3 regions of the Solibacillus sp. FSL K6-4121 genome follow, and region 1 is predicted to be linked to each of the others. Evidence: predicted binding sites of a transcription regulator. Region 1 holds the regulator's gene; each other region holds the start of a gene.

Region 1 (10,290 bases):
CTTATCGTCTGCAATTTAAAGAGGATGGTTTAGTCCAAAAAGAAATAGTAGAACGAAAAGGTAACTCTTCACGTTAAAATGGATCTTATAGGCATTTTGCTTATAAGATTTTTCTTTTTATATAGATTTATCCTGTAAACATCCATCTAAAAGTGATACATTTTGAACAATTGCCTCAGTTCAAGTAAACTAGAGGTAATGGATTTTTTTGTGGAAGGAAGCAACTTTAAATGATATACGAAAAATATATAGAAACACTTGAGGAGACGCAAGCACTTGCGATAAGGCTGGCGAGTTTAGTTCAATCTCAATATACAATTACGCTTGAAGGCGATTTAGGTGCTGGTAAAACGACTTTTACACAGAGCTTTGCAAAAGGTCTTGGTGTAAAACGTACAGTTAATAGCCCAACTTTTACGATTATGAAACAGTATGAAGGACGAATTCCACTGAACCATTTAGATGTCTATCGTTTAGCCGATAGCGATGAAGATTTAGGGTGGGAGGAAATCTTTTTTGGTGATGCGGTAACAGTAGTTGAATGGGCGCATTTGATTGAAGAGGATTTACCAGAAGAACGTTTAGCAATAGAAATTACACGTATTGATGAAACGAAACGTAAATTTGTATTGAAACCAATTGGCGAAAAATATATTCGCCTTTGTGAGGAGTTATTAAAATGATTTGGTTAGGAATTGAAACAGCAAATGCACCGCTTTCAGTTGCAATAGTAAAGGAAAATAAAGTGCTAGTAGAAGTGGTACAAAATATAAAGTTAACACATTCAGTTGGAGCAATGCCCGCAATTGAAGAAGTAATAAAAAAGGCAGGATTAGTACCAGCAGATATCGAGGCTGTTGCTGTTTCGGAAGGACCTGGCTCCTATACCGGTGTCCGTATTGGTGTTACCCTTGCCAAAACTTTAGCTTGGTCACTAAAAAAACCATTAGTAGGAGTTTCCAGCTTAAAAGTGCTGGCTGCCAATGCCCGTATTTCTAATTATGCGATTTGTTCTTTAATCGATGCGCGCCGTCAAAATGTATATGCAGCGGTTTATGAATCAGGTAGTTTAAATACAGTGATTGAAGATTATCACGATCATATAGACGGATTATTACTTAAACTTCAACAACTTAATCGTCCAATTTTATTTATAGGGAGCGATGTTGAAGTATACTTTGAAAAAATTCATCATGTATTAGGTGATTTAGCCATAAGAGCACCTTATACAATGGATTTACCGAGAGCTTCCGAGCTAATAGCATTAGCTCAGCAAATGCCATTACCGAACATTGAATCCACTCATACATTTGTTCCCCAATATCGCCGTATTGCAGAAGCAGAAGCGAACTGGATTAAGGAACAAAAAAAGGAGCAACACTAATGGTACAGTATCGTAAAATGGTGATTGACGATGTTCCAGCTGTCCATGCAATAGAGCTTGCCACATTTCCAACACCATGGACGTTGGAGTCGTTTTATTATGAAATGACAGAAAATCAATTTTCTCATTACTTAATAGCCGAAAACGAGACAGGTGACATTATCGGCTTTTGTGGAATTTGGCTTGTTATTGATGCAGCTCAAATCACAAATGTAGCTGTTGTGAACTCTGTACGTGGTCAAGGTATCGGTGAAGGGTTGATGCGTGAGGCGATGCGAATAGCCAAAGAAGCTAATATGGACGTCATGAGTTTAGAAGTACGTGTAACAAATACGGTTGCACAAAATTTATATCGCAAGCTTGGATTCCAAGAGGGTGGGCTTCGTAAAGGCTACTATACGGATAATCATGAAGATGCGTTAGTAATGTGGGTGAAATTATAATGGATAACTATATATTAGCAATAGAGACAAGCTGTGATGAAACGGCAGCAGCAATCATTAAAAATGGAACAGAAATTATTTCAAATGTCGTGTCATCGCAAATTGACAGTCATAAACGCTTTGGAGGTGTTGTACCTGAAATTGCGTCACGCCATCATGTAGAACAGGTAACAATTGTATTAGAAGAAGCATTAAATCAGGCAAATATGGAACCAAAAGATTTAACTGCTGTAGCGGTAACAGAAGGTCCAGGTCTAGTAGGAGCTTTATTAATCGGGATTAATGCGGCAAAAGCTTTTTCATTTGTTCACGGCTTACCGTTAATTGGAACTCATCATATTGCAGGGCATATTTATGCAAACAATTTAGTACAGCCGATGGAATTCCCATTGTTAGCATTAGTTGTGTCAGGCGGACATACTGAACTGGTCTTAATGCGTGAACATGGCTTATTTGAAGTAATCGGTGAAACTCGTGATGATGCGGCTGGAGAAGCCTATGATAAAGTAGCACGTGTATTAAATATGCCATATCCAGGTGGACCCCATATTGACCGTTTGGCTCACGAAGCAACTGAGGCTGTACCTTTTCCTCGTGTTTGGTTGGAGGAAGGATCCTATGATTTTAGCTTTAGTGGCTTAAAATCGGCTGTTATTAATTACAAGCATAATATGGATCAGCGCGGGGAAGAAATTATTCCTGAAAAAGTCGCAAAAGGATTCCAAGATAGTGTTGTGGAAGTATTAACAGCGAAAACAGTACGCGCGGCACGAGAATATCATGTGAAGCAAGTTATTGCAGCTGGTGGCGTATCGGCAAATAAAGGGCTACGTACAGCATTGGAGAAAGCATTTAAAGAAGAAGGTATTCCGTTTTTCGTACCACCGTTAAAATTATGTACAGATAATGCTGCTATGATTGGTGCAGCTGCCTATCAAATGTATCAAGCAGGTATTCGTGGGGATTTAGCTATGAATGGCCGTCCTGGTATGGAACTAAATAGTTGGAAATAAGGACCAAAAGCATGATAGAACGGAATTATATTATTTCCGTTCTATCATGCTTTTTTTATGGGAAAAAATAAAGGGATAATTGTTTTAGTGTATTGCAATAATATAAGAAAGTCGAAACTAATAATTTATGGTAGATAAATCTCATTTATAACAAGATTTTATTCAATGTTGAATTTTTCTGAAAATTATCCACAGATAAAGTTAATTAATCACAAAAAAGTTGTACGAACATGCGTACTTATGCACAAAGTGTTAATAACTTGTGGAAAACATGTGACTTATCTATATATAGTGGTGTCTTTTTCACATCGGATTGTGTATAACTTTGATTTTAATTGTGGATAATGTGGAAAACTATGTTGATATGTTGGTAGAACTAGATTTGTAATGTGTATAAAATTGTGGAGAAATTTGTAGAAATTTGGCGTATTGACCTATATATATGATTATTATGTTGATAGGCAAATTATAGAATTAGTATTATACAATAATAATGAGAACTAGAGTTACTTACAAAAGAGGCTACAGTAAAAAAGAGTGCCCAAAATTTCTTTTGGACACTCCTTTACTATAGTTGTTCTAGTTCGTCATTTAGTTCAAGCCATTCCATCTCAAGTTCCTCGTGTTGCTGCTTTACTTCATTTAATTCAGATTGTATCGATAATGTTTTTTCATGGTCTGAGTAAATGGCAGGATCACAAAGTTGCTCTTCAAATGTTGCAATAGTGTCAGCCAATGCACCCATATTTACTTCGATTTCCTCGACAGCACGGCGAATTTGGCGTTCTCTCTTTTTCGTATCTTTATCAATCATAGATGTCGATTTCATTTGAGTATTTTTTTCTGCCGCATTTTTTTCAGTTGCAGGTGTTTGCATAGCAGCCAGCTCTTGAAGTTCTTCTTTTTTCTCTAAATAATAGTCATAGTCTCCTAAATATTCAAAAGAACCTGTGCTGGATAGTTCAATAACTTTAGTTGCGATCCGGTTAATGAAGTAACGGTCGTGTGAAACGAAAAGAAGCGTCCCTGGATAATCGATTAATGCATTTTCCAATATTTCTTTACTGTCTAAGTCCAAATGGTTTGTAGGCTCATCTAGTACAAGAAAGTTAGATTTTTGCATCATTAATTTTGCCAGTGCAAGACGTGCTTTTTCGCCACCGGACAGTGAGTTTACAGATTTCGCCACGTCATCGCCACTAAAAAGGAAGCGCCCCAAAATATTGCGGATATCTTTTTCGTTTAATAATGGCCATTCATCCCAAAGTTCACTTAATACAGATTTATTGGAATGGAGTTTTGCCTGTTCCTGATCATAGTAGCCAATTTGGACATTCGTACCGTAACGAATATCTCCTGCAAGTGCCTGTATATCTTTAACGATTGTTTTTAATAAGGTAGACTTGCCGACACCATTCGGTCCGACAAGGGCAATGCGGTCTTCCCTAAATACGCGCATTCGAATATTTGTCGAAATTTCCTTTTGGGAGAAGCCGATTGATAAATCATCAATGGATAGTACATCATTTCCACTTTGACGCTCAATAGTAAAACCAAAGTTCGCACTTTTTTCATCGCCATCAGGAGAGTCCATCCAATTTGTTTTTTCCAATACTTTACGACGGGACTGGGCCATTTTTGTTGTCGAGGCACGAGCTAAGTTTTTTTGAATGAATGTTTCAAGCTTTGATTTTTCATCCATTTGGCGTTCATACATTTTTAAGTCCCGCTCATAATTTTTTGCCTTTTCTTCTAAATAACCACTGTAATTCCCAACATATTTTGATACTTTCGTTCGTGATACTTCATAAACGATCGACACAACCTGGTCTAAAAAGTATCGGTCATGGGAAACGATTAAAATTGCACCTTCATACCCTTTTAAATACCCTTCCAGCCATGACAATGTCTCAATATCCAAATGGTTTGTCGGTTCATCCAAAATCAGTAAATCCGGCTTTGATAAAAGAAGCTTCGCAAGGGCTAGGCGTGTCCGTTGTCCGCCGGAAAGTGAGCGAATCGGCTTATCATAGTCCTCAGGAAAAAACTGCATCCCATGTAATACGGAACGTGTATCGGCTTCATATTGGTAGCCACCTGCATCTTTGAAGTCATGCTGTAATTGGTCATATTCTCCAGTAACACGTGTATATTGTTCAGTGTTTTCATAGATGCTTGGATCTGCCATTTGTTTTTCTAACTGGCGCAGCTTCTGTTCTTGATTTTGTAGGCTTGAAAAAATTGTCATCATTTCGTCCCAAATTGATAGTTCTGAATCGATTCCTGCATGTTGCTCCAGGTAGCCGAGTCGTATATCTTTCGGAATAATAATTTCACCTGAGTCGTAACTCATTTGCCCAGCAATTATTTTTAATAACGTTGATTTCCCTGCACCGTTTCGACCGACTAATGCAATACGATCACGGTGTTGAACTTCCAACTTTACACCACTTAAAATTTCATCGGTAATAAAGGATTTATATAATTGATTTACTTGTAAGACAATCATTTTTACACCTCAGTTTCTCCTATTTAGTTTAATGGATGGGAACATCGTACGCAACGATGGATACTTTACTTGTTGCTAGTAGTTTAGTAAGATTAACTTGCTTCTGCTCAAATAGGGAGAGCTCAGGCAAAGAGTGCTGGATTATGTAGCAACACCTGAATGACCAACATAATGTTGGCCTAACAATTTTCAAATGTACATAGGAGGAGAATGTGTGAAACCAGATATAAAAATTCCACAAGCAACGACAAAAAGACTTCCTCTTTATTATCGGTTTTTAAAAAACTTCTCAAATGAAGGTAAAAAGCGTATTTCATCACAAGAATTAAGTGATGCGATGAAAATAGATTCAGCAACGATTCGACGTGATTTTTCTTATTTTGGGGCACTCGGTAAAAAGGGGTATGGCTATGACGTACAATATTTGCTAGAGTTTTTCCGTCAAACATTGGACCAGGACGAAGCGATGAATGTCGCGTTAATAGGAGTCGGTAACCTAGGGAATGGTCTACTAAAATATAATTTCCAAAAAAATCATAATACACGTATTGTTGTCGCATTTGATACGAAAGCACCTCTTGAAGGAACGACAGTTAGCGACATCCCTGTATTCCATCCAGATCGTTTAGAGGAAATGTATGAAGAATTTGGCGCAGAGTTAGCCATTCTTACTGTCCCATCACGATCTGCCCAAATGATGACAGACCGTCTTGTTAAAATGAATGCAAAAGGGATTTTAAACTTCACGCCTGTACGATTATCCGTACCCGATACATTAAAAGTAATGAACATCGATTTATCGGTAGAATTACAGGCACTTATTTATTTAGTGCGAAATTCAGGTTAGTAACAAATTGTTCACATTACTATAAATAGCAAATTCTAGTTAATTACTGTAAAATGTACATAATAATAGAGGAGGTGGCTATAGTGGTTGTGCATTTAAATGCGATTGGACCGGTGAGCCTAATTATCATTGGACTTATTGCTTTATTAATTTTTGGACCAAAAAAATTGCCATCATTAGGTCGTGCGATGGGGACTACTTTACGCGAGTTCCGTAGCGCTACGAAAGGCTTGACAGATGACGATGATGATTTTGATAACAAGAAAAAAGTTATTGAACATAAAGATAATGAAAAAAATGACGTTAAGTAAATAAGGAAGTCTTACTATGAATTCAAGAGAATTAACTGTAGTTGAACATATGGAGGAGCTTAGAAAGCGCTTGTTTTTCGTGGCGATTTTCTTTGTAATGGCTCTTTTTATAGGGTTTTATACAGCTAAACCACTAATTCGACACATTCAACGTAGCGATTTAGCTGCTAGTTTTTCCATGAATGCATTTAGTCCGGCAGATCCTTTAACTGTTTATTTACAAGTAACCTTTATTGTGGCAGCAGTCATTGTGTCTCCGCTTTTGCTTTATCAGCTATGGGCTTTTATTACTCCTGGCTTGCATGAAATGGAACGTAAAGCGACGTTGAAGTATATCCCTTATGCATTTGTTTTAGGTATTGGAGGAATTGCCTTTGCCTACTATATATTATTCCCATTTATTATGCGCTTTATGACGGATTTATCGGCAGACTTGAATATTACACAAACAATTGGTATTAACGAATTCTTCTCTTTTTTAATCAAGCTGGTAGTACCGTTTGGTATACTATTTCAATTGCCTGTTGTTACATTGTTTATATCCCGTCTTGGCATTATTAATCCTAAGCTCATGATAAAGTTTCGTAAGTATGCCTACTTTGTATTAATCGTTATTTCAGTACTGTTGGCACCGCCTGATTTAGTATCGAATATTATAATTGCGATTCCGCTTTTTATTTTATATGAGATCAGCATTGTCATTTCGCGTATCGGCTATCGGAAATACGAAGCGGCCGAAAAGGAACGTATACTGGAAGAGGAAGAACGTGAACGTGAGCTGCAAGTAGAAGAGCTGCTTGAACAGCAACGTCGACAAATGGAGCAAATGAATAGTTAAGGTAAAACGCTATCAAAAGGGGTAGCGTTTTTTTATTGTAAAATACTGCAGTCCATATTTATGGAATTGAAAAACCCGCTATTCAATCTATAGCGGGTTTGAAAAATTACACTTGAAACTTATCTGCATTCATCTGCACAAATGTCACGAACCCATTTAAAAGAATATGGGCGATAATCGGTGTGAGAAGTCGCTTTGTTTTATAATATAAAAATGAAAAAATCATACCACAAATGGTATAAAGTAAAATGTGAGTGAAGTCCATATGAATGGCTGCAAAGATGATAGCACTAATAATGCTCGCAATCCAGAAGTTATAATTTTGAATAATTGAACCGAAAATAACGCGACGGAATACGAGTTCTTCCAAAACTGGTCCTAGAAATACGGTAGCAACAATCATGATAGGTGCTACTTTTGTGACATTCATAATTGCTTCTGTATTTTCTGAACCCATATCAATTCCTAAGGCGAGCTCTATATACGCTCCAATAGTTTGCCCTAAAAATACGAGGAAAAATCCAATAATCCCCCAACCGATGGATGACCCAATCGACGCTTTTTCCCCTTTAAAAACATCCCAAAATTGCTTATTGCGGGAGATCAAAATAAAACTCACGACAAATGCGACCCCAAATGCTATTGTTGTCCACCAAGCCTGTAATTTAATTATACGGTCTTGCTCAGATACACCAGAAAAAAGTTGTAAAAGGGAATCTTTTAAACTAGGAATGAATATAAGTAATAAGACTGATAATTGACAAATGATATAAGTTAATAACACATAAAATGCAGTTTTCTGTGTTTTAAACTTAGAAGATGAGGTAGACGTCACGGATTAATAACCTTCTTTCTAATTGTTACAGCATGAAATTCTACACAAAAATCGTGTGAAATGCCGTATTTTTTATTATACATTTAACTAAGGACTATTATGATATAGCCATTAGCATACATTACTTCTTTATTGTAGAGGAATTTAGCAATAAAACAAAATTTTTTAAAGCACATACTTGCAAAAAAATATAGAATTCATTAAACTAATAAATGTGTTAGCACTCGACAATTGAGAGTGCTAAAAAGAAAATTTCTTTAGGAGGTTGTTTCAATTGTTAAGACCATTAGGAGATCGCATCATTATCGAACTTGTTGAGGTAGAGGAAAAGACGGCATTTGGTATCGTTTTACCCGACTCAGCAAAAGAAAAACCACAAACTGGTAAAGTAGTGGCAGTAGGTACAGGTCGTGTTCTTGACAACGGCACTCGTCTTGAGCTTGACGTAAAAGAAGGCGACGAAATTATCTTCTCTAAATTCTCTGGTACGGAAGTGAAGTACGACGGCGTAGAATATTTAATTATACGTGAGAGCGATGTACTTGCAATTGTCGGATAATTCCAAATTAAAACGTAATTATGCAGCTAGTTTTACATATTAAACTTTGCTAGCTGCTCATCTTCATAAAAAATATATTTAAATAATAGATCGCAAATTTTAGGAGGAAAATGAATTATGGCAAAAGATATTAAGTTTTCAGAAGAAGCACGTTCATTAATGGCATCTGGTGTAGATAAATTAGCTAACGCTGTAAAAGTAACTTTAGGACCTAAAGGACGTAACGTTGTTTTAGAGAAAAAATTCGGTTCTCCACTTATTACAAATGACGGTGTATCAATCGCCAAAGAAATTGAATTAGAAAATGCATTTGAAAATATGGGTGCAAAATTAGTAGCTGAAGTTGCTTCTAAAACGAATGAAATTGCTGGTGACGGTACAACTACTGCAACAGTTTTAGCACAGGCTATGATTCGTGAAGGTCTTAAAAACGTAACAGCTGGTGCTAATCCAGTAGGTATTCGTAAAGGGATGGACAAAGCGGTTGCAGCTGCATTAACAGAGCTTCAAGCGATTTCACGTCCAGTAGAAAATAAAGAATCAATCGCACAAGTAGCGGCAATCTCTTCAGCGGATGAAGAAATCGGTCAATACATTGCAGATGCGATGGAGCGCGTAGGAAACGACGGCGTTATTACAATTGAAGAATCAAAAGGTTTTACAACAGAATTAGATGTAGTGGAAGGTATGCAATTTGACCGTGGCTATGCATCACACTACATGGTAACAGACACAGATAAAATGGAAGCGGTACTAGATAACCCATTCATTTTAATTACAGATAAAAAAATCGCTAACATTCAAGAAATTTTACCAGTGTTAGAGCAAGTAGTACAACAAGGTCGTCCAATTTTAATTATTGCTGAAGATGTTGAAGGGGAAGCTCTTGCAACATTAGTAGTAAATAAATTACGTGGTACATTCAACGCAGTAGCTGTAAAAGCTCCAGGCTTCGGTGACCGTCGTAAAGCAATGTTAGAAGATATTGCTGTATTAACGGGTGGACAAGTAATTACTCAAGATCTTGGCTTAGATTTAAAATCAGCTGATTTATCATCTTTAGGTCGTGCTGCTAAAGTTATCGTATCAAAAGATAACACAACAATCGTTGAAGGTGCTGGTAACACAGATGCAGTAGCTGGTCGTGTAAACCAAATCCGCGCACAACTTGCTGAAACAACTTCAGAATTTGATAAAGAAAAATTACAAGAGCGCTTAGCAAAATTAGCTGGTGGTGTTGCAGTAATTAAAGTTGGTGCAGCAACAGAAACAGAATTAAAAGAGCGCAAATTACGTATTGAAGATGCATTGAACTCAACACGTGCAGCAGTAGAAGAAGGTATCGTATCAGGTGGTGGTACAGCACTTCTAAATGTATACGCAGCAGTTGAAAAAGTATTAGAACAAGTAGAAGGCGATGTAGCAACAGGTGTACGTATTATTTTACGTGCATTAGAAGAGCCAGTACGTCAAATTGCTGAAAATGCTGGTTTAGAAGGTTCAATTATCGTTGACCGCCTAAAACGTGAAGAAATTGGAATCGGTTTTAAC
Region 2 (10,290 bases), on a different contig from region 1:
TCGATTCACCGGACAAATGAAAAGTCATCCGAAATACGGGATGCAATTTCAAATTGAAACATTTGAAAAAGAAGTACCGACAACAGAGCAAGGTATTGTCCATTATTTATCAAGCGACTTATTTTCAGGGGTAGGCCGGAAAACGGCAGAAATAATTGTTGAAAAGTTGGGTATGGATGCGTTAACCAAAATATTAGAAGATCCATATGCACTTGATGCGGTTCCTCGTTTATCTGCTGAAAAGAAGTTGCTCATTCGTCAAACAATCGAAGAAAATTTAGGGTTAGAGAGGGTAATGGTTCGCCTCAATGAGTGGGGATTTGGACCACAGCTTGGTATGAAAATATATCAGGCCTATCGGGAAGAAACCTTAAGTTTATTAACAGAAAATCCTTACCGGCTTATTGAAGAAGTAGAAGGGGTCGGTTTTATTCGTGCCGATGAACTTGGTGCGAAGCTAGGGATAACGGGAAATCACCCGGACCGTATAAAAGCGGCTATATTTCATGTACTGACAAATGCAGCATTATCAGAAGGTCATGTCTACTTGGATGCAGAAATGGTTCTTCCAATGGTTAAAGAAATGCTTGAGCAAAGTCAGCGTATTGAAATTCCATACGAAGCAATTTCGAAGGCAGCGATTGATATGCGGGAAGAGTCAAAAATTTGTGGTGAAGAAACCCGTATGTATTTACCTTCTCTGTATTTTAGTGAAGTCGGCATTGCCAGCAAGATAAATGAGCTCAAAGAAAAAAATAAAAAAGCAGAGAATTTTTCGCGTGATGAAATTCGTAAAGCAATTGGTGATATTGAAGAACAGTATGATGTGACATATGCACCTACGCAAGCACTCGCTATTGAAACCGCTCTTAACTCTGCCGTTATGATTTTAACAGGTGGTCCAGGTACAGGGAAAACGACCGTTGTGCGTGGTTTAGTCGAAGTTTATGCAGAACTTCATGGATTATCATTGAATCCAAAAACTTATGCGGAAAAAGAAGAGCCGTTTCCTATTGTCCTGGCAGCACCAACTGGTCGGGCAGCAAAAAGGTTAGCCGAATCAACAGGTTTACCAGCGATGACGATTCACCGCTTATTAGGATTTAATGGTCAGGAAAAGGATGAGGAAACGGAGCGTGAAGTTGTCGGTCGTCTTATCATTATCGATGAGATGTCAATGGTAGACACGTGGCTTGCCCATCAGTTGCTTAAAGCGCTTCATGAAGATGTACAGGTAGTATTTGTAGGAGATCAGGATCAGTTACCGCCTGTAGGTCCTGGACAAGTATTAAAGGATTTGCTTGCATCTAAGCAAATTCCGACCGTCGAATTAACGGATATTTACCGTCAGGCGGAAGGATCTACAATTATCGAGATGGCCCATCAAATTAAAAAGGGCAAAGTTCCGGATTCATTGACTACAAAAACAACGGACCGCTCGTTTATTCAGGCAGGAGCCGGACAAGTAACGAGCGTTGTCACACAAGTTGTAAAAGGTGCGCTTGCAAAAGGTCAGGCAATTCGAGATATTCAAGTTTTAGCGCCGATGTACAAAGGTCCTGCAGGCATCGATAATTTAAATAAAGAAATTCAGCAGCTTGTCAATCCGAATGATGGGACAAGAAAAGAACTTGTTTTCGGTGATACGATTTACCGTATCGGGGACAAAGTACTGCAGCTAGTGAATCAGCCGGATAATAATGTATTTAATGGTGACATGGGTGAAGTGATTTCCATTATTCGAGCAAAGGAAACAGTAGAAAAGCAGGATTTATTAATCGTAAGTTATGATGGGATTGAAGTGACCTATCAACGTGCTGATTTAAATCAAATAACATTGGCATATTGCTGTTCAATTCATAAATCCCAAGGCTCGGAATTTCAAACGGTTATTATGCCGGTAGTACGCAGCTACTCTAAAATGCTACGTAGAAATTTACTGTATACCGGAATAACACGCGCAAAAAACTTCTTAATATTATGCGGCGAGCCGGATGTATTAGCGAATGGCTTAGCCAAAAATGATGATTTAACACGACTAACAACATTAAAGGCTCGACTTGATCCTGAAATTACAGAAATACAGGAAGTAAATGAAATACCGGAAAAAGAGGTAAAAACAGAAGGAATTAGTGAAAAAAAACAATCAAAAACATCTTCTGAACAGTTAGGTCTACTAAATACTACCTCCTCACATAAAATCGGAGAATCATTACCGAATCATTTAACAGTGGAAACTGCACCGTATATTCATCCATTAATAGGCATGAATGACATTTCTCCATATGATTTTAATGAATAATAAAACCAGCTATTTTTTTCATTTCTGAATGAAAATAGCTGGTTTTTTGTTGTATTAAAGTTTGTTTGACTTCAAAATACTTTATAATATGTGGATTGTTTATCTTCATCGAAAAAGGGAAATGTTTTTAAAATATAATAAAAAGTTAAGGGAATTATGACATGACACTTTTAAACATTAAAGTCGCAAAATATAAATGTCAGAAGTTTTTAAAGAAACTATTAATTAATAATATGTATGTGATTATGTTAGTATAATAAAAACTTATATGATGTCCGAAGTTTGATGTCAAATAATGTAAAATGAAAAGGTTTACAAAATTAAAGGAGAAGGTGCGCAAACATGGATTTCGTTTGGGGAATCATAGGTATTGTTGGAATCGTAGCGATTGCTATAGCATTGTCAAATAACCGTAAAGCAATTCAGTGGAGAATTATTATATCAGGTTTAATTGTACAACTAATTTTCGCATTTATCGTATTAAAGTGGTCATATGGCCGTGAAAGATTAATGCAACTTTCTGAAGGGGTACAAAAGTTAATAAGTTATGCAAATGAAGGGATTTCCTTCGTATTTGGCGGATTAGCAGATCCGAATAATGTTGGATTTGTTTTTGCAATGAGTGTATTAACGATTATTATTTTCTTCTCTTCTTTAATCTCTGTTCTTTACTATCTAGGGATTATGCAATTTATCATTAAAATTATCGGTGGCTTTTTATCAAAAGTGTTAGGAACAACAAAAGCAGAGTCGGTGAATGCTGCTGCTAATATTTTCGTTGGTCAAACAGAAGCACCGCTTGTAATTCGTCCATTTTTAAATAAAATGACAAAGTCACAAATGTTCGCTGTTATGACTGGTGGTCTTGCATCGGTATCAGGTTCTGTATTAATCGGGTATTCTTTATTAGGTGTGCCTCTTGAATACTTATTGGCTGCAAGTTTCATGGCCGCTCCAGCAGGTTTGGTTATGGCAAAGCTAATGATTCCTGAAACAGAAGAAATCGATGAAGCAGATTTCAAACTAGAACGTAATTCTGAAGCGACAAACGTTATTGATGCTGCTGCATCCGGGGCATCTGACGGTTTAAAATTAGCAGTAAACGTTGGTGCAATGTTACTAAGTTTCATCGCATTAATCGCATTGCTGAATGGTATTTTAGGTGGCGTAACTGGCTGGATAGGTAACTTTACAGGATGGACAGCCTTAGATAACGTAACACTTGAAGGTATTTTAGGATATGTATTTGCTCCATTAGCATTTTTAATTGGTGTACCATGGGATGAAGCAGTTCGCGCCGGTTCATTTATTGGTCAAAAATTAATTTTAAATGAATTTGTAGCGTATTCTAACTTCGGTCCTGTGATTGGTGAATTTTCGGATAAGACAGCTATTATCATTTCATTTGCGCTATGCGGATTTGCTAATTTAAGCTCAATGGGTATCTTAATTGGTGGTCTTGGCGGTATGGCTCCTGAAAAACGTAGTATGATTGCAAAACTTGCGGTTAAGGCAGTTGCTGCAGGTACGTTAGCATCTCTATTATCAGCTGCTATTGCAGGTATGTTTATTTAAATAAGAAATTATTATATAGGAGACTGTGCTAAAACTTAGTTTAGCGCAGTCTTTTTTTAGTAAGTAATTTCGCTAGCAAGCTTTTCTAGTACTTGTCGATTTGTTAGGACATAACCCCGATCTTTCTTCGTTAAGTATCCTTCTTCGCAAAATTGTGCCAGAACAAATAATAAATGTCGGTATGATACCCCTAAATATTCGCATACCTCTGTATGTTTTTCTTTATAGAATTGTTTATCAGACGATAGTAAAATGAATGATGCCAGTCTATTTTCTAATGGATAAGCCTGGTTTTGAGTATATTTGGCTGTCATATCCATAGTTTTTTGACTTAAAAAAAGACAGAGCATTTTTAAAAATACCGGATCAGCTAATAATTTTTCTTTCACTTCACGGATGGAAATTGCAAAACAAATGGATGTTGTAACGGTCTGGATGCCTTTTGAGTAACGTTCTGCATTTAATAATTCCATTTCTCCCATAAATGTAGGAGATGTTATAAAATCAATTAGAGAAATTTTCCCGTTTTTATGTGTAACATATAATTTTGCTTTTCCTTCAATCATGTAATACAAATAGTCGGGAAAAGAATGCTCATGAAAAATATACTCCCCTTTATCAAATTCATAAACTTGTATAAAAGGATTAATATCAAATGAAAAATATTGAGAAATAGGGTATTGCTCAATATAAGGTTTACTTTCTTCTAGTGATAACTTTCTCAAATTATAAAGCAACTCCTTAATATAAAATATGAGATATCTCACATTATTGTACAAATTGTCGTGCTATTATTCAACATTATAAGAATGGAAGAAGGCTATATTATTATGAACAATCAGCGTTGGCTGGCAAAGAATTTTTTTATGTTCTTTATTACGTGGGGTATATTTTTACCTTATTGGACAGGCTGGCTTATTAATGACAAAGGTTTAACCGTTTCAGATGCGAGTATTATTATGGGGTTTGGTTTAGTTGCACGAGCAATCTCGACAATCCTTATTTTCCCGTATGTCTCAAAAATAATGAGCAATAAAAATGTACTTATATTCTTCACAGTGGCATCTTTAGTAACCGCACTACTTTATGTACCTATCGATTCTTTTGTAGGCTTATTCATCATGACGATGCTTTTTAGTGCATTGTATCCTGCATTATTACCTGCAGTGGAAAGCAGCGCAGCGACATTAATGCAGCAAGGTGGAATTCATTATGGTAAGGCACGTTCACTAGGTTCATTTGGCTATGTAGTTGCTGTATTAATTATTAGTATGATTACAGGAATGTACGGCGAACAAATGATTTTATGGGCGATGATTTTCGGTTTAACTGCATTATTAGCAATTCAACTAATGCCCGCCCCAAATGTTTTGAGCTTAGCTCCTTCAAAGGAAACTGGAAAAGCATTATCGATGAAAGGGCTATTTGATGTAAAAAGTTTTATTGTCGTATTATTTGTAGTGATCTTACTTCAAGGGGCACATGCCTCTTACTATAATTATGGCTATATATATTTACAGGAGTTAAACGTAAACCCCTTTTATATCGGAATGATATTGAATGTCGCAGTGTTATTTGAGATTATTTACTTTTTAAAAGCAGATACGTTCTTAACGAAGTGGAAGCCATCATCGTTAATGTTATTGGCAGCGGTTGGTTCAACTGTACGTTGGATTATGATATATGCTTTTCCAAATATGCCTATGTTTATTGTGTCTCAGGCACTTCACGCACTGTCATTTGCAATGGCGCATTACGCATTCATCCGCTACATATCTCAAGCATTACCGAAAGAACAAATCCCGAATGCACAGGGGATTTATTCTGCGCTTGCAATGAGTTTAAGTGCTGCGATCTTAACGCTTTTAGGTGGAGCTCTGTATGAAGTTGAACCTAGTTTGGCATTTTTAGGAATGGTTATTTGTACAGGACCAGCTATTGTATTGATACTATTGACGAAAAATCGTTTTAATTATTAAGGAATGCGGATTGACAGCACGTAGTCAATTTTCTATAATGAAGAACATATATTAATGAAAACGATGATGGAACAAGTACGTATTGGACTTCGTGAGCAGAAAGAGATTTCTTGGCTGAAAAAATCTCCGCGAAAATTACGGAAAGCTACTCCAGAGTGCAGCTAATACCTGCCGTATGCTTACGTTATAAGCACTTGAGATATAATGCTTTATGCATTATAAATTAGGGTGGTACCACGAGATAACAGTCTTCGTCCCTTTACCGGGATGAAGGCTTTTTTTGTGCCCAATTCATCGTACTTCAAAAACATTACAGGAGGATATAATTATGACTACAAAAACAATGACAGGTTCTGAAATTCGTCGTCTATATCTTGATTTTTTTAAAGAAAAAGGACATCATATTGAACCATCCGCACCATTAGTGCCAATTAATGACCCATCACTTTTATGGATCAACTCGGGAGTTGCGACATTAAAGCCATATTTTGACGGACGTATTATTCCGGATAACCCACGTATTACAAATGCACAAAAATCTATTCGTACAAATGATATCGAGAATGTAGGGAAAACAGCACGTCACCATACTTTCTTTGAAATGCTGGGGAATTTCTCAATCGGGGATTACTTTAAAAAAGAATCAATTCATTACGCTTGGGAATTTTTAACGGACGAAAAATGGATGGGCTTTGATCCGGAAAAGTTATCAGTAACTATTCACCCGGAAGACCAAGAAGCTTATGATGTATGGCACAACGAAATCGGTATTCCGAAAGAGCGTTTAATTCGTTTGGAAGGAAACTTCTGGGATATCGGAGAAGGTCCATCTGGTCCGAACTCAGAAATCTTCTATGACCGTGGTGAAGCATATGGTTTTGGGGCACCTCCAGAAGAAATGTATACAGGTGGGGAAAATGAGCGATATTTAGAAGTGTGGAATTTAGTGTTTTCTCAATTCAATCACAATCCTGATGGAACATATACGCCACTGCCGAAGCAAAATATTGATACAGGTATGGGTCTGGAGCGTATAGTTTCTGTTGTACAAAATGTACCAACGAACTTTGATACAGATCTATTCATGCCAATCATTGAAAAAACTGAAAGCTTTGCTAACCGTTCATACAAACGCCCGCACGAAGTAGACTTAAAAGAAATCTTCGGTTCAGCAGAAGATATTAATACACCGTTCAAAGTAATTGCTGACCATATCCGTACAGTAGCATTTGCAATTGGTGACGGAGCATTGCCATCAAACGAAGGACGAGGCTATGTATTACGTCGTTTATTACGTAGAGCAGTTCGTTACGCGAAAAAAATCGGTATTGAAAAGCCGTTTATGTTTGAATTAGTTCCGACTGTAGGGGAGATTATGCAAGATTTCTATCCACAAGTAAAAGAAAAGGAAGCATTTATTCAACGTGTTATTAAAAACGAAGAAGTTCGCTTCCATGAAACACTTGATGGAGGACTTGCAATCTTTAACGAAGTAGTTGAGAGTCAAAAAGCAAAAGGTGAAACTGTAATTCCTGGACCGGATGCATTCCGTCTTTACGATACATTCGGTTTCCCAATCGAATTAACGGAAGAATATGCAGAAGAAGTTGGCATGACAGTTGATCATGATGGTTTCGAAGCTTCTATGGAACAACAACGTAATCGAGCTCGTAACGCGCGTGCAGATGTTGATTCTATGCAAGTGCAAAACGAAGTGCTTTCAAACTTAAAACAGCAATCAACATTTATTTATGATGCATTAGAAGCTTCAGCAAAAATTGCTGCGATTGTTGTAAATGGTCAAGAAACGACAACGGCTAATGAAGGTGAAGAGGCATTAATTATTCTTTCTGAAACACCATTCTATGCTGAAATGGGTGGTCAAATTGCTGATACTGGAGTTATTGAAGCAGACGGATTCACTGCCATTGTTAAAGATGTTCAAAAGGCGCCAAATGGTCAACCATTACACACTGTTGTAGTGGAATCAGGTGAAATGAATGTTGGGGATGAGGCTACTGCGAAAGTAGATGAATCAAAACGTAAATTAATCCTTAAAAACCATACAGCAACACACTTAATGCACCGTGCCTTAAAGGATGTATTAGGTGACCATGTAGCACAAGCAGGCTCTTACGTTGGACCTGACCGTTTACGTTTCGACTTCTCTCACTTCGGTGCAGCAACAAAAGAGGAACTTGCACAAGTAGAGCGTGCAGTAAATGAAAAAATTTGGGAAGACATCGAAGTTGTAATTCAGGAGATGGATATCGATTCTGCAAAAGCAATGGGCGCAATGGCTCTATTCGGTGAAAAATATGGTGATGTTGTACGCGTAGTAGCTGTTTCAGATTATTCGATTGAGCTATGCGGTGGACTGCATGTAAGCCGTTCTTCAGAAATTGGTATCTTCAAAATTGTTTCAGAAGGTGGTATCGGTGCAGGTACTCGTCGAATCGAAGCTGTAACAGGTAAAGCGGCGTATGAAGCAATCAAAGAAGAAGAAGCTATTTTAAATGAAGCAGCAGCTCTATTAAAAGCAAATCCAAAAGATGTTTCAACACGTGTAGCAGGTCTACAGGCAGACTATAAACAATTACAACGTGAAAATGAATCATTATCACAAAAAATTGCAAATGCTCAAGCGGGGGCAGTATTGGATGCAGCACAAAAAATCGGTGACGTAACAGTACTTGCAACAAAAGTGGATGCAAAAGATAATAATCAATTGCGTCAAATGATGGATGACTTAAAAGAAAAAATGCAGGCAGCTGTTATTGTACTAGGTGCAGTAGATGGCGATAAAGTAATGCTATGCGCAGGTGTAACGAAAGATATCGTAGGTGGTAACTACCATGCCGGTAACATTGTAAAGGTTGTTGCTGAAGCATGTGGCGGTAAAGGCGGCGGTCGTCCTGATATGGCTATGGCTGGTGCTAAAGATGCTTCAAAACTAGAAGAAGCGTTAAATGGAGTCTATGAAAAAGTAAAATCTTTCTAAACATCTAAAATTTACTACTAGCATATTTGAAGTGCTTGCGGGAATAAGTTATAATGATAAAAATGGAGATGGGCTTCTATGCTCCATCTCTTTATTGCTGAAAGCGAGGTGCTGGTCTTGAGTTCTTTCGATAAAACGATGAAATTTAGTTTTCCAGAGGAATCTATGGAACAAGAAGTAAAGCAAGTGATGCTGAAGGTGTATACGGCTTTAGAGGAAAAAGGGTATAATCCAACAAACCAAATTGTAGGGTATTTATTATCTGGTGACCCGGCATACATCCCTCGCCACCAGGACGCACGTAATTTAATCCGCAAGCTGGAGCGCGATGAAATTTTAGAGGAGCTCGTGAAGTTTTATATTAGAAGGAATGCTGAGGCAGAAAAATGAAGATTATGGGTTTAGACGTCGGCTCGAAAACAGTCGGCGTAGCAATTAGTGATGCGTTCGGTTGGACAGCGCAAGGAATCGAAACAATAAAAATTGATGAAGCAGCAGGCAAGTTTGGGATTGAACGTATTAACGAACTTGTAAAGGCACACAATGTTACTGAATTCGTTGTGGGTTATCCAAAAAACATGAATAATACTATCGGTCCGCGTGGGGAAGCTTCTGAGAACTATAAAAAGTTATTGGAAGATACTTTCGGTTTTCCTGTCAAACTGTGGGATGAGCGTATGACGACGATGGCTGCTGAACGCATGCTTATTGAAGCGGATGTTAGCCGAAAAAAACGCAAGCAAGTAATTGATAAAATGGCTGCGGTCATGATTTTACAAGGTTATTTAGACAGTAAAAACTAAACGCTCTATTCAATCAAGGCAATTAGTTTGAGCTTTTCTAACAATGTTGCTTTTGTTAGGGCTTATTTGTATTTAAATGCAATGGCTTTATGTATAATATACGAAGCAACAACCGGCAATACTTAAATTTAATGAAGAGGTGACTTTCATGTCAGAACAACAAAACAATATTACTGTAGTCGATGAAAACGGCAATGAACAACTTTGCGAAATTTTACACACTTTTGATTCGGAAGAATTCGGTAAATCATACGTGTTATATTCTTTAGTAGGTGCAGAAGAAGATGAAGATGGAGCAGTAGAAATCTTTGCATCTGCATTCGTACCTGCTGAAAATGGTGAAGATGGCGAATTAACGCCTATCGAAACTGAAGCAGAATGGGATTTAATCGAAGAAGTATTAAACCAAATTGAAGACGAATTAGGCGAAGAAGAATAATTCATTCGATATTATAAAAAAACAGAGTGGGTGACGAGCCTTCTCTGTTTTATTATTTAGGAGGAAATTTAATGGAAGAAAATATTTTTATTTTACAAACAGAAGATGGCGGGGAGCAACAATGCCGCGTCATATTCAATTTTGATTCAGATGAACATTCTTATGTACTGTTTACGCTAGTTGGTGATGAA
Region 3 (10,290 bases), on a different contig from region 1:
CTACGGGGGAGTAGCCGTTGTTGAAATGTAAAAATCCGCGTAAAACTTATGAATGCCCCGTTATACTGCTTCTTACGATCTCCTTACATTGATTAAACCGTTTATTTCGATCTACTTCATCGACAATTTTCAGTGTAATGCCATACATTTCATATATCGATTTTAGGAGATGATTACGCTTCTGTCGCTCTACATCCGTAACCGGTCTGCGTGTGCCGTCCAGCTCATGGAAGTTGTGGGGTTCAATAAAGATATATTCATCGATTTTCTCTACTTTCAATTTTAGCATCGTATCAACCAATTTGTGATACTCACCGGTCTCCATGAAATGGAAAAATTGTGTATAAACTAAATCGGTATCCACCATCAACACTTTATTAGACTTTTTGCTGGCCTCATTCATCAGATGGACATGACCTGCTGCAATGTCAGCATAGTCCGATGGCTCAGATATATCGGCGTACCCATTGATTTCGTCATAATATAAACGACCATACTCTTCCAAATGATTAGTTTCGAAGTGCTTTGCCAACATTTTAGTAAGATGCGACTTACCGACTGATTCAATGCCGCAAATAGCAATACGTTTTACATAATGTTCACGAACAGCGGGCGGTAAGAAATTCCAAGAATTAAAAATACCGTTTTTTCTAATTTCCGTTGCAGAAATGTTGAATGCTGATCTTTCAGTATCAATAATGTGATGCCTTGCTTGAGGTAAGTATTTTGCAAAATACTCCTCGTATTCGTGCTCACTGCTGAACACTACATCCACTTTGCCGCCAATTTTAGATAGCAGCTCTTTGTGCGAATCAAAAATGGAATCATCATTCATGTAATCATCCGAGCGCTTTTCATATTGCGAAATCACACGTATATTCTTAAAATTCTTCAATTCTTTCGTAATCCAGCGTTCACGGACACGACTCGATACCCATTCAAAGCCTGTATTCTCACATAAGCTTTTATCATAGACATCATCATAACCAACGACAACGAACAAAATATCTACGAGAGACTGCGCTTCAAAAATACAGTTTAAATGTCCTTTGTGGAATGGTAGAAACTTACCGCCATATAAACCGATTTTTTTATTTTTATATTCGCTGATTGGTACACCGAAGTTCAATTTTATACAGCTCCTTGCGCCTTGCTAATTTTAATCCAGTTAATATACCCGTAAATTGAGTTAACTAAAAATGCACACCACATGACAAATACTGTCCAATCATTACCGCCTTGTTGTACTAAAATAATCGCCCACAAAGCAATCGTAATGACATTGACGACAATCCATAAAATCCATTGTTCAGCGTAACGCATAATCATTAAAATTTGAGCTACTACCGATAAGACAACGGCCAAACCATCAAGACCCGCCAAGTTTGCGCCAATTCTTGATAAAAATAGCGAGTAGGAAATATAGGCAACAATTATTCCCGCTCCTGTATAAAGCCATTGTTTCGTTGTTAACCGTTTCGCATAAATTTCTTCCCCGTATGCAGCTTCATCAGGGGATTTCTTATTTTTAAACCATAAGTAAAATCCGATAAATTGAATAGGTAAATAGAATAACAGATTCAGCATGGATTCTCCATATAATCCATAGCCGTAAGCAATGTAACCGTATGTCGAACATTGAACAACACCGACTACATATGTTCCAATTTTCCCTTTCGCTGCTAATACAACACAAATAATGCCGGCTATAGATGAAATCGTTCCTAGAAGCGTATCATCCCATAAAATACTAAGAATGAGGATGATGACTGTTGAAACGACTAACCAAGCCTTTTCGAATAACGTCCAATTTTTGAACATAACTACTGTACCTTCTTTCTCCATGATGAATGGCTAAAACGAATATTTATAAGGGCACCCTATTGATGGATAATATTGGCTTTACCCGCTAATATTTTAACATTAATTGGAATTAAATGAATTAATTATTTTATTATATTAACGAGAAATTTTTATATTTTAAGAGAATTATTTGTACACGATATATGAAATATATGTAATTGTGAAGTGAGATTAATGCTCATTGGTATAGGAAGATGCTGTTTGAAAGAGAATGGTCTCAAGTTAATATAAATTCGAGGTTTGCTGCATATGTTATGAATGAATAATAGCAGGGGATGTGGTTCCATTTATTGAAAAGGCGCTTCTTATTATCATTATTTTAAGACTTATTTCAGGAAGTATTGAATTGACGGCTGCTGCTTTAATGTTTAAATTCAATGATTTGGAAAAGGCCTTTTATATCAATACAATGTTAGCCTTAGTAGGTCCGGTTGTTCTAATCGTTACGACTGGACTAGCTCTACTAGGTCTGGCAGAGAAAATTTCATTGACTAGGATAATATGCCTTTTTGCAGGCATTTCCCTTATTCTGTTCAGTTTGAAATCTCAATAATTTTAAGGACCGTTCCAGCCGCAAAAGCTGTCAGGTCCTTATTTTTTTATGTTGCTTTTTTGGATTTCTCGATTTCCTCGACATTGATGCATTTGAAGACAACAAATAACAGTATGAATCCTAATACACCTGCCACAATATAGCTGACATTGAGATAGTCTTTCATGACGAGTGACATAATAGGGGGGCCGGCTGCAACACCGATAAATCTCGCTGAGCTATAGAAAGAAGAAACTGTGCCTCTTAATTCTTTGTTGATGTTATCTGTAATAATTGTGTCAAGTGCAGGCAAGAGGGCACCAATGGCGATTCCGACTATACTTGTTACTACGAGCAAAAGAATGAGTTTTTTGCTTGTATAACCTACGAAAACAATGCTTGTAGACATGGCAATTAACGAAATAACAATTATTTTTTTCATTCTTTTCAAGTCGCCTTTAATTTTACGACCAGAAACATAAGAAGAAATACACAATAGTAAAAGTGGGATAGCTAGTACAAAACCTTTCTTAACACCTTTTATATCATGAACTTTTTCGAGGTTGTCGGATAAGAAAAATAACATACTGAATAATATCAGCATAACGAGTACACCATTTAAAAAAATGGTATACAACCATTTTCCTTTCTCTTTGAAAACTTCCTTTGTATTACTTAAAAATTCCTTGAACTTTAAAGGTTCATCTTTTTCTTTAGGGACTTTTACAAAGAAAAAGATAAGTAAAATAGAAATTAAACTAAGCGCTGAAATAGAGAAGAAGGGCAGAAACCATAAAACTGCTGCAAATATTGAACCTAAAATGGGGCTCAACACTTTACCGAACGTATTAGAGGTTTCAATTATTCCTAATGTCGAACTTATTTTTTCATCATCATCCTGATATAGGTCACCTACAAGGGGCATAACGATCGGCATTGCTCCTGCCGCACCGATCCCTTGAATAACCCTACCAATAATGATCATCATGTACGGGTCATCCATTTTCCAGGAAGCAAACCCGGCAATAAGACCACCGATTAAAGCGAGGATTAAACTAGGTAATATTACCATTTTCCTTCCAAATCGGTCTGATAAATAACCTGCTACAGGTATAAGGAAAATTGCTGCAATAGAATAGCTTGTAATAATCATGCTTGATTGGAATGATGTAATCCCGACCTTATCCTCAAGTATCGGAAGCACCGGTATAAGCATGGAATTTCCCAGTGTCATGATAAGAGGAATTGAAGTTAAACTGACAATACACATGACACTAACTTGAGCCTTACTTTTGTCCATTACCACACCTCGACTAATTTGTTTATTTATAAAGGTATGGTTTCCTTTCGTGGTCTTTTTATGCGTAGCATTATTTTACATAGTTTCACGAATCAGTTCTATGCGGATAAGTGTTGTCCAAATGCGTTAAAATAACAGTTCAAAAGCCATCTTGCCGAAGTATAGTCCGAATACGATCATTAATATGGCTGAAATGAAGGAAACGATTTTCAAAAGCCTCGTGGATAATAATTTTCGTGCAACACTGGAGAAAAAGGACATTAGAAAATCCACTAAAATAATACCAACTAAAATAGCAATACTAAGAATTATGATTTGATAGATTGTAGTTGACCCAGCATTTTTTGCAAGGATGGAGCCATATATCCCAAGCCAGAAAAGAATCGTTAGCGGGTTTAGCAGCGACATGAAGAAACCGGACATAATCGATTGTCTAAGACGTGTTCTTTTTTTGGTATTTGAATCCATCTCAATTTTATGTAGCGATAGAAGATTTTCTATACCTGTATACAAAAGGACAAAACAGCCGAAAGACCAAAGTATCGTTTTTAATAATTCCGATTCAATAAATTGTCCAATCCCAAAATAAACAACAAACATATAGATGACATCGGTTACTATGGCACCGAGACTAAAAAACCAGGCATGAAAAAAACCGTTTTTCAAACCCGTATTTATTAAAACGGTTTTAACAGGTCCAATTGTTGCAGCCATAGATATGCCTAAAAAGACATACGTCAAAATAGAATTCATGAATAGCCCCCCAAGAAAATGATTTCCTTGCATTTTATTCCGAGTCAATGACTTCTAGGACTAGTTAATGGGAAAATGAAATAGAAAATGTGATGAATAAATAAAACTGCTGAACTTGATGGTGAGATTAATTATAGATTGCAGAAAAATAAGATTTTCTAATGAATTCTGTTCTGCTTGGAGATGCAGGTGGGAGATTGAAGTGTGTAATGCGCTAAATAGCGGAATGAATGGTCTTCTGTCAATATTCCGGACACGGGCTAAGAGACTTTTTTTGCTACCGCCCTTCGGTTGCTCTGCTTTTCATCACCACATCCCCAGGTCTGGGCATGTGGTGATGAAAACCCTATAAGAGAACTTTAAGAGGCACTTTGTAAAAAGCGCTCCTGCTGATTTCTCTCAAATTGATTCGGTGATAAATAGCCAAGTGTGGAATGACGTCGACGCTCATTGTAAAACTTCACTATATAAGCTTCCACACTCTTTCTTGCTTCATTTTTGGTTTGAAATCGGTGACGATATATCCATTCTTTTTTTATCGTCGCATGGAATGATTCAATACACGCATTGTCATAAGGATCCCCTTTACGACTCATGCTAATTTGAATCCCTTGTTCTTTTAATAGTTTTGTATAACCATTGGCGCAATATTGTGCGCCACGATCGGAGTGATGGATTAATCCTTTTGTCGGTTTTCGAACGGATAAAGCATGCTTTAATGCTTCTTCAACCAATGTTTCTTCCATATGATCCGCAATCGCCCAACCCACAATTTTTCGGGAATATAAATCCATGATGGACGCGAGATACACCCAGCCTTCTAACGTTCGGATATAGGTAATGTCTGCGACCCATACTTTGTTTTTTTCTAAGACATGAAATTCTCGGTTTACTATATTCGGATAAATAAATTGCTTATGATTTGAATCTGTTGTTCGTTGCACAGACTTAGGGAACACAGCGCTTAATCCTAAATCCCGCATCATATTAGCGATTTTCTTTTGTGAGCAGACATAGCCCCAATTTGCTAAATCTTGAGCAATACGAGGACTACCATATGTTCCAAAACTTTTCGCGTAAGATTTATGTATCTGCTGGGTGAGCTCTGTATCGCGTACTTCCTTTTCAGATAAAGGCTGGTTTTGCATTTTACGCCATTCATAATATCCACTTTTGGAAACCTTTAATATCGTGCACATCTTCGCAATTCTAAATTTGTGTTTATGCTTTTCCATAAATGCATAAATCACTCGGGGTTTTTCGCAAAGATGTGCATAGCCTTTTTTAGAATGGCATTCTCTTCTTCCAGATCACGCACTTTCTTCTCATAAGCTGCCTGAACTTTTTCCAATTCGCTTGATGTGATGTAACGTGTAATATCTTCACTTTTGGCATCACGATAATCTTTAATCCATTTATGAATCGTTGAAGTACCAATTTCAAATTTAAATGCCAGGTCGGAGACTTTTACGCCCTCCTCTAAAACGGATTTTAAAATGTATTCTTTTGTTTGTGCGTCTAATCGCTTTCGAGTTTGTTTTTCTTTCATCGGTTCCACGTCCTTTTTTAGATATCTTTATCTTAAAGTGTCTCTTAAGACGTGTCCATTTTTCATACTAACCTAACCTCAAACGTTCCCTTATTTAATCTAAAATGAGCTATCACCTTCAAATAACGGTAAAGTTTCCCCTTATTTTAGGAGGGCATTCACAATCCGATAAGAAATAGTTATGGATTTTCATAAATAACCCATAATTTTATTTATATACCATATTACATATAATAAAATTACAGTCTTAATACTTAGGGGGATAAATATGATTCTTGGATTACATCATGCGCAAATTACGATACCAAAAGGCGCCGAAGAAGAAGGAAAGAATTTTTATTGCCATGTCTTACGTTTAGAAGAAATTCAAAAGCCAGATTCGCTTCAAGGAAGAGGGGGCTTTTGGTTACAAGTTGGTAGTACACAAGTTCATGTAGGAACAGAAGATGGTTTTGACAGATTATCAACGAAAGCCCATTTAGCATATGAGGTAGAAGATGTATCCTATTGGAAAGAAGTATTGATTGAAAATGATATAAAAATATTAGAATCAGTGCCTATTCCCATTTTTGAACGTTTTGAGTTTAGAGATCCTTTTGGAAACAGAGTCGAGATGATAAGTAACACTAAAAAATAGTTCAAGTAATTCACCTATTTAAACGGATTTCTCCACTCCATTAAAACACCGTAATGACAGAATCCTGTATATCGCCGTTTACTACGGACTGAACGTATAGTTCCGGTGTCATGTCCTTTTCATAACGATGGTAGCCGGGCATGCGACTTCCTCCTAATAATCTTTCCAGCTTGAGATAGACGACTATGTCATACATCGATAACATGAGCCATTTTCCTAAGCCTAACTTTCGATAAACAGGACTTACACAAATATCGACTACATAAAGTGTATTGCCGTTTTGATTGTGATTTCTAATATAACCGTTGTCTGTTATTTCCTCCCATGTATGGTGCGGTGCATTCATATCAAAGTCGACAAGCAAGGCTGTCATAGAGCCAGCAAGTTTACCTTCTACTTCAATACACAATGCACCTTCTGGAAATAGCACAGTATGATTTTTTAATTGCTCCGTATTCCACCATAATTCTTCGGGGAATGGAGGGGGGAAACATTCTTTTTGAATGCGGATTAATTCAGCGAAATCCTCTTCCCGATAATTTCGAATCGTCGCAGGGAACGGTTTACTTTCATTGGATACATATAACTCTTTATAATACATTGTTCCGCCTCATTTCCGGTTTGGATTAAGATCTTTGCGCAAGTATTTCTAAGTTGTAGCACTCCGCTTTTATAAGTTTCTTCTTATTAATTACTGCATAAATTTATTTACCTAAAAAAATTATCGCAAAAAAATACTTCATTAAAATAAAATATAAAAGAATAATTCAACCCGAAAAATCACAGAATATCTCTTAAAATACATAAAAATAAAAGTTTTTAATCGGTTCAAATTACAGAATATTCGATTATTTTATTTTTCCTAATTTTATTTCATTTTTCTAATTGTAACAAGTGATTCTTTGTGCTATCGTTGCTTAATGAATGGGTATGTGAAAGGAATTACAAATAAGTATGAACTTTCGTTAGAAAAAATATTGGTGTTGGCAAAGGAGAGTTATTATGTCAGAAATGAATAATCAGCAGGTAGAAAAAGTGTCTGTTACACAAGAGCAATTAGACGTATTAGACCAACTATTAAAGCCAGAGGTACAGGCTTCATTGACTACTTTGGTAGATAATTTACCGAAATTAGCTGAAATGACAACTTTATTAACAAAAGCGTATGATTTCGCATCAAGTGTTGCAACAGATGAAACGCTAAAAAATGATACAGTAGCTGCAGTTACTGAAATGGCAAGCCCAGTAGTAGGAACAGCAAAATCTATTGCTCAAACTGCAATTGAAGCGAAAGACCGTGCTGAAGTAAGCAATGAAACAGTAGGCGTATTTGGCTTATTAAAAATGTTGAAAGACCCTCAAGTACAAGGGGCATTACGTTTTGCAAATGCATTTTTACAAGTAGCAGCTGAACGTAAAGAAACGAAATAATTGCATAATCTATTTATTGGAGGATATTGATCATGGTAACTAAAGAAATCGTTATTTTAGGTGCTGGGTTTGCCGGTGTATTAGCTGCTCAAACAGCTCGCAAATTTTTAACTACGAATGAAGCGCGTATTACAGTCGTAAACCAATTCCCAACACATCAAATTATTACAGAATTACACCGTCTTGCAGGTGGAACAATTAAAGAAGGCGCTGTATCTTTATCACTTGAAAAAATCTTCAAAGGCTTAGATATTAACCTTGAAATCGCTAAAGTGAACAGCTTTAATGTAAATAATAAAGAAGTAGCACTTTCAAACGGCAAAACTTTACAATATGATACGTTAGTAGTTGCTTTAGGAAGCCAAACTGGATTCTTCGGTATCCCAGGCTTAGAGGAAAACTCTTTCGTATTAAAATCTGTTGATGAAGCAAACGCTATTCGCGAGCATATTGAAGCTCGTATTAAAGAATACGCTAAAACTAAAGATGAAGCAGACGCGACAATCGTTATCGGCGGTGGCGGTTTAACAGGTGTTGAGCTTGTAGGTGAAATCGTTGACCACTTCCCGAAAGTAGCGGAAAAATACGGTGTACAATTCGAAGACCTAAAAATCAAGCTAGTTGAAGCAGGTCCAAAAATTTTACCAGTATTCCCGGATAACTTAATCGACCGTGCGACAACTTCATTACAAAAACGTGGTGTTGAATTTATCACGTCAACTCCTGTTACAGGTGTAGAAGGAAATGTAATTCAGTTAAAAGACCGTGAGCCAATCGTAGCTAATACATTAGTATGGACTGGTGGGGTTGCACCACTTCCAATCGTAGGTGAATCTGGTTTAGCAGCAGATCGCGGTAAAGCGACAATCAACGATTTCCTACAATCAACTTCTCACCCAGAAGTATTTGTAATCGGTGATGCTTCAGCACATATTCCTAACCCGGGCGACCGTCCAACTTATGCACCAACAGCACAAGTTGCATGGCAGCAAGGTGAAGTAGCAGGCTATAACATCTTCGCTCAAATTAAAGGCGCAGATTTAAAAGAATTCAAATTTACAAACTCTGGTACTTTAGGTTCTTTAGGACGTAAAGACGGTATCGCTACAATTGGTGCTAACAATACGCAACTAGTAGGATTACCAGCTTCACTGATGAAAGAAGCTTCAAATGTTCGTTATATGACACATATTAAAGCGCTATTCGGTTTAGCGTATTAATTATATGGCATACTAGAAAGTTTATTACTTTCTGGTATGTCTTTTTTTTAGGAATAAATTTCACTTTTTTGGTAAAAACCTATTATAATGGAATAAAATAATTGATGAGGTGATATATAGTTGAAATATTTTGAAGCATCCAACTCTTTATTTCTTTTAAATGAGCAACAGCGGAACCAATTTTCAAGACTTGAATACTATGATTACTTTTATCACTTAATTCACCCAGACTTCCATTCCTTATCATTCGCGAATTTTAGTTTAAGTGATTTATGGGTTTACTATTACTTCGAGGAAGTTCCGATTATAAATTCCGAGCATGCGCTCCACTATTTATTAAGGAATTTTATGCTAAATGAAGTCCTGATCAGTGCGAAATTTAAACGATTGAAGAAAACGACAATCGGTTCCTATACCAATGCTTTAATGGCAGCTGTTCTCACAGTAAATCTGTTTATGGATATTTTAAGCGAGCTTCTCAGTTCCATACCGAAAGAAGAAAGCGATTTTTACATGAAATTTGAAAACAGCTCGAAGCAACTATTTAATGATCGCTTTGCAACTTATGAGCATTATCCGAAAAAACTTGTCCTCATTGAGACTATGATTATTAAAAGCATGCGGGGATACCTAGAACAGCATGAAGCGACCTATACTGATCGGAAATTAAACGTAATACGTTTTATGGATCAATTTACAATTACAAAAAGAGAGCTATTTGAGCTGCCGGTAGTTTAAAAGAATAGGAGGTCCGCAAATCTATGGTAGAACGTGTGAAAACAATACATGAGCTAGAAATTTATCGATCACAGCCATTCCCATCGCAGGAAGCACAGTATGAGGGTTTTGAATCGATTTTTACATACATTATTCAAAAAGGCGATGCTGAAACAATCAATGACTTTATACTCTTGGAGAGTAAGCCATTTATATTGTCTCACGACTACAACATGAAGCTGTTGCAATACTTAATGAATCAAGAACCTTATTTCAAGGACAACTTAA

Evidence for each region. Region 1 encodes Rex, which represses fermentation and respiration genes when NADH is low (regulators of the CRP and FNR family bind a similar motif). Its sites were predicted from a motif close to TTGTGAAATATTTCACAA; they were not measured.
Region 2: the regulator Rex is predicted to act here: its motif matches at 4,629-4,646, upstream of yeiL (transcriptional regulator YeiL).
Region 3: the regulator Rex is predicted to act here: its motif matches at 7,565-7,582, upstream of MHH95_RS13950 (DUF1641 domain-containing protein).

The regions. Positions count from the first base shown of each region.
Region 1 is NZ_JBBOCS010000001.1:523,838-534,127, reverse strand. It holds gene MHH95_RS02710 (hypothetical protein) at 1-77, shown strand, start outside; gene tsaE (tRNA (adenosine(37)-N6)-threonylcarbamoyltransferase complex ATPase subunit type 1 TsaE) at 231-683, shown strand; gene tsaB (tRNA (adenosine(37)-N6)-threonylcarbamoyltransferase complex dimerization subunit type 1 TsaB) at 680-1,384, shown strand; gene rimI (ribosomal protein S18-alanine N-acetyltransferase) at 1,384-1,827, shown strand; gene tsaD (tRNA (adenosine(37)-N6)-threonylcarbamoyltransferase complex transferase subunit TsaD) at 1,827-2,840, shown strand; gene MHH95_RS02685 (ABC-F family ATP-binding cassette domain-containing protein) at 3,409-5,349, opposite strand; gene MHH95_RS02680 (redox-sensing transcriptional repressor Rex) at 5,564-6,196, shown strand; gene tatA (twin-arginine translocase TatA/TatE family subunit) at 6,280-6,507, shown strand; gene tatC (twin-arginine translocase subunit TatC) at 6,524-7,345, shown strand; gene MHH95_RS02665 (CPBP family intramembrane glutamic endopeptidase) at 7,452-8,180, opposite strand; gene groES (co-chaperone GroES) at 8,455-8,739, shown strand; gene groL (chaperonin GroEL) at 8,857-10,290, shown strand, end outside.
Region 2 is NZ_JBBOCS010000002.1:1,372,025-1,382,314, reverse strand. It holds gene recD2 (SF1B family DNA helicase RecD2) at 1-2,302, shown strand, start outside; gene MHH95_RS16620 (NupC/NupG family nucleoside CNT transporter) at 2,645-3,877, shown strand; gene yeiL (transcriptional regulator YeiL) at 3,934-4,602, opposite strand; gene MHH95_RS16610 (MFS transporter) at 4,708-5,856, shown strand; T-box leader at 5,911-6,118, shown strand; gene alaS (alanine--tRNA ligase) at 6,185-8,857, shown strand; gene MHH95_RS16600 (IreB family regulatory phosphoprotein) at 8,975-9,247, shown strand; gene ruvX (Holliday junction resolvase RuvX) at 9,244-9,660, shown strand; gene MHH95_RS16590 (DUF1292 domain-containing protein) at 9,809-10,099, shown strand; gene MHH95_RS16585 (DUF1292 domain-containing protein) at 10,171-10,290, shown strand, end outside.
Region 3 is NZ_JBBOCS010000002.1:895,684-905,973, reverse strand. It holds gene nadR (multifunctional transcriptional regulator/nicotinamide-nucleotide adenylyltransferase/ribosylnicotinamide kinase NadR) at 47-1,129, opposite strand; gene pnuC (nicotinamide riboside transporter PnuC) at 1,132-1,845, opposite strand; gene MHH95_RS13985 (YqhV family protein) at 2,141-2,416, shown strand; gene MHH95_RS13980 (MFS transporter) at 2,463-3,695, opposite strand; gene MHH95_RS13975 (LysE family translocator) at 3,822-4,448, opposite strand; gene MHH95_RS13970 (IS3 family transposase) at 4,808-5,683, opposite strand; gene MHH95_RS13965 (transposase) at 5,695-5,997, opposite strand; gene MHH95_RS13960 (VOC family protein) at 6,266-6,634, shown strand; partial or broken gene MHH95_RS13955 (GNAT family N-acetyltransferase) at 6,684-7,235, opposite strand; gene MHH95_RS13950 (DUF1641 domain-containing protein) at 7,637-8,065, shown strand; gene MHH95_RS13945 (NAD(P)/FAD-dependent oxidoreductase) at 8,098-9,285, shown strand; gene MHH95_RS13940 (serine protease) at 9,406-10,023, shown strand; gene MHH95_RS13935 (dehydrogenase) at 10,047-10,290, shown strand, end outside.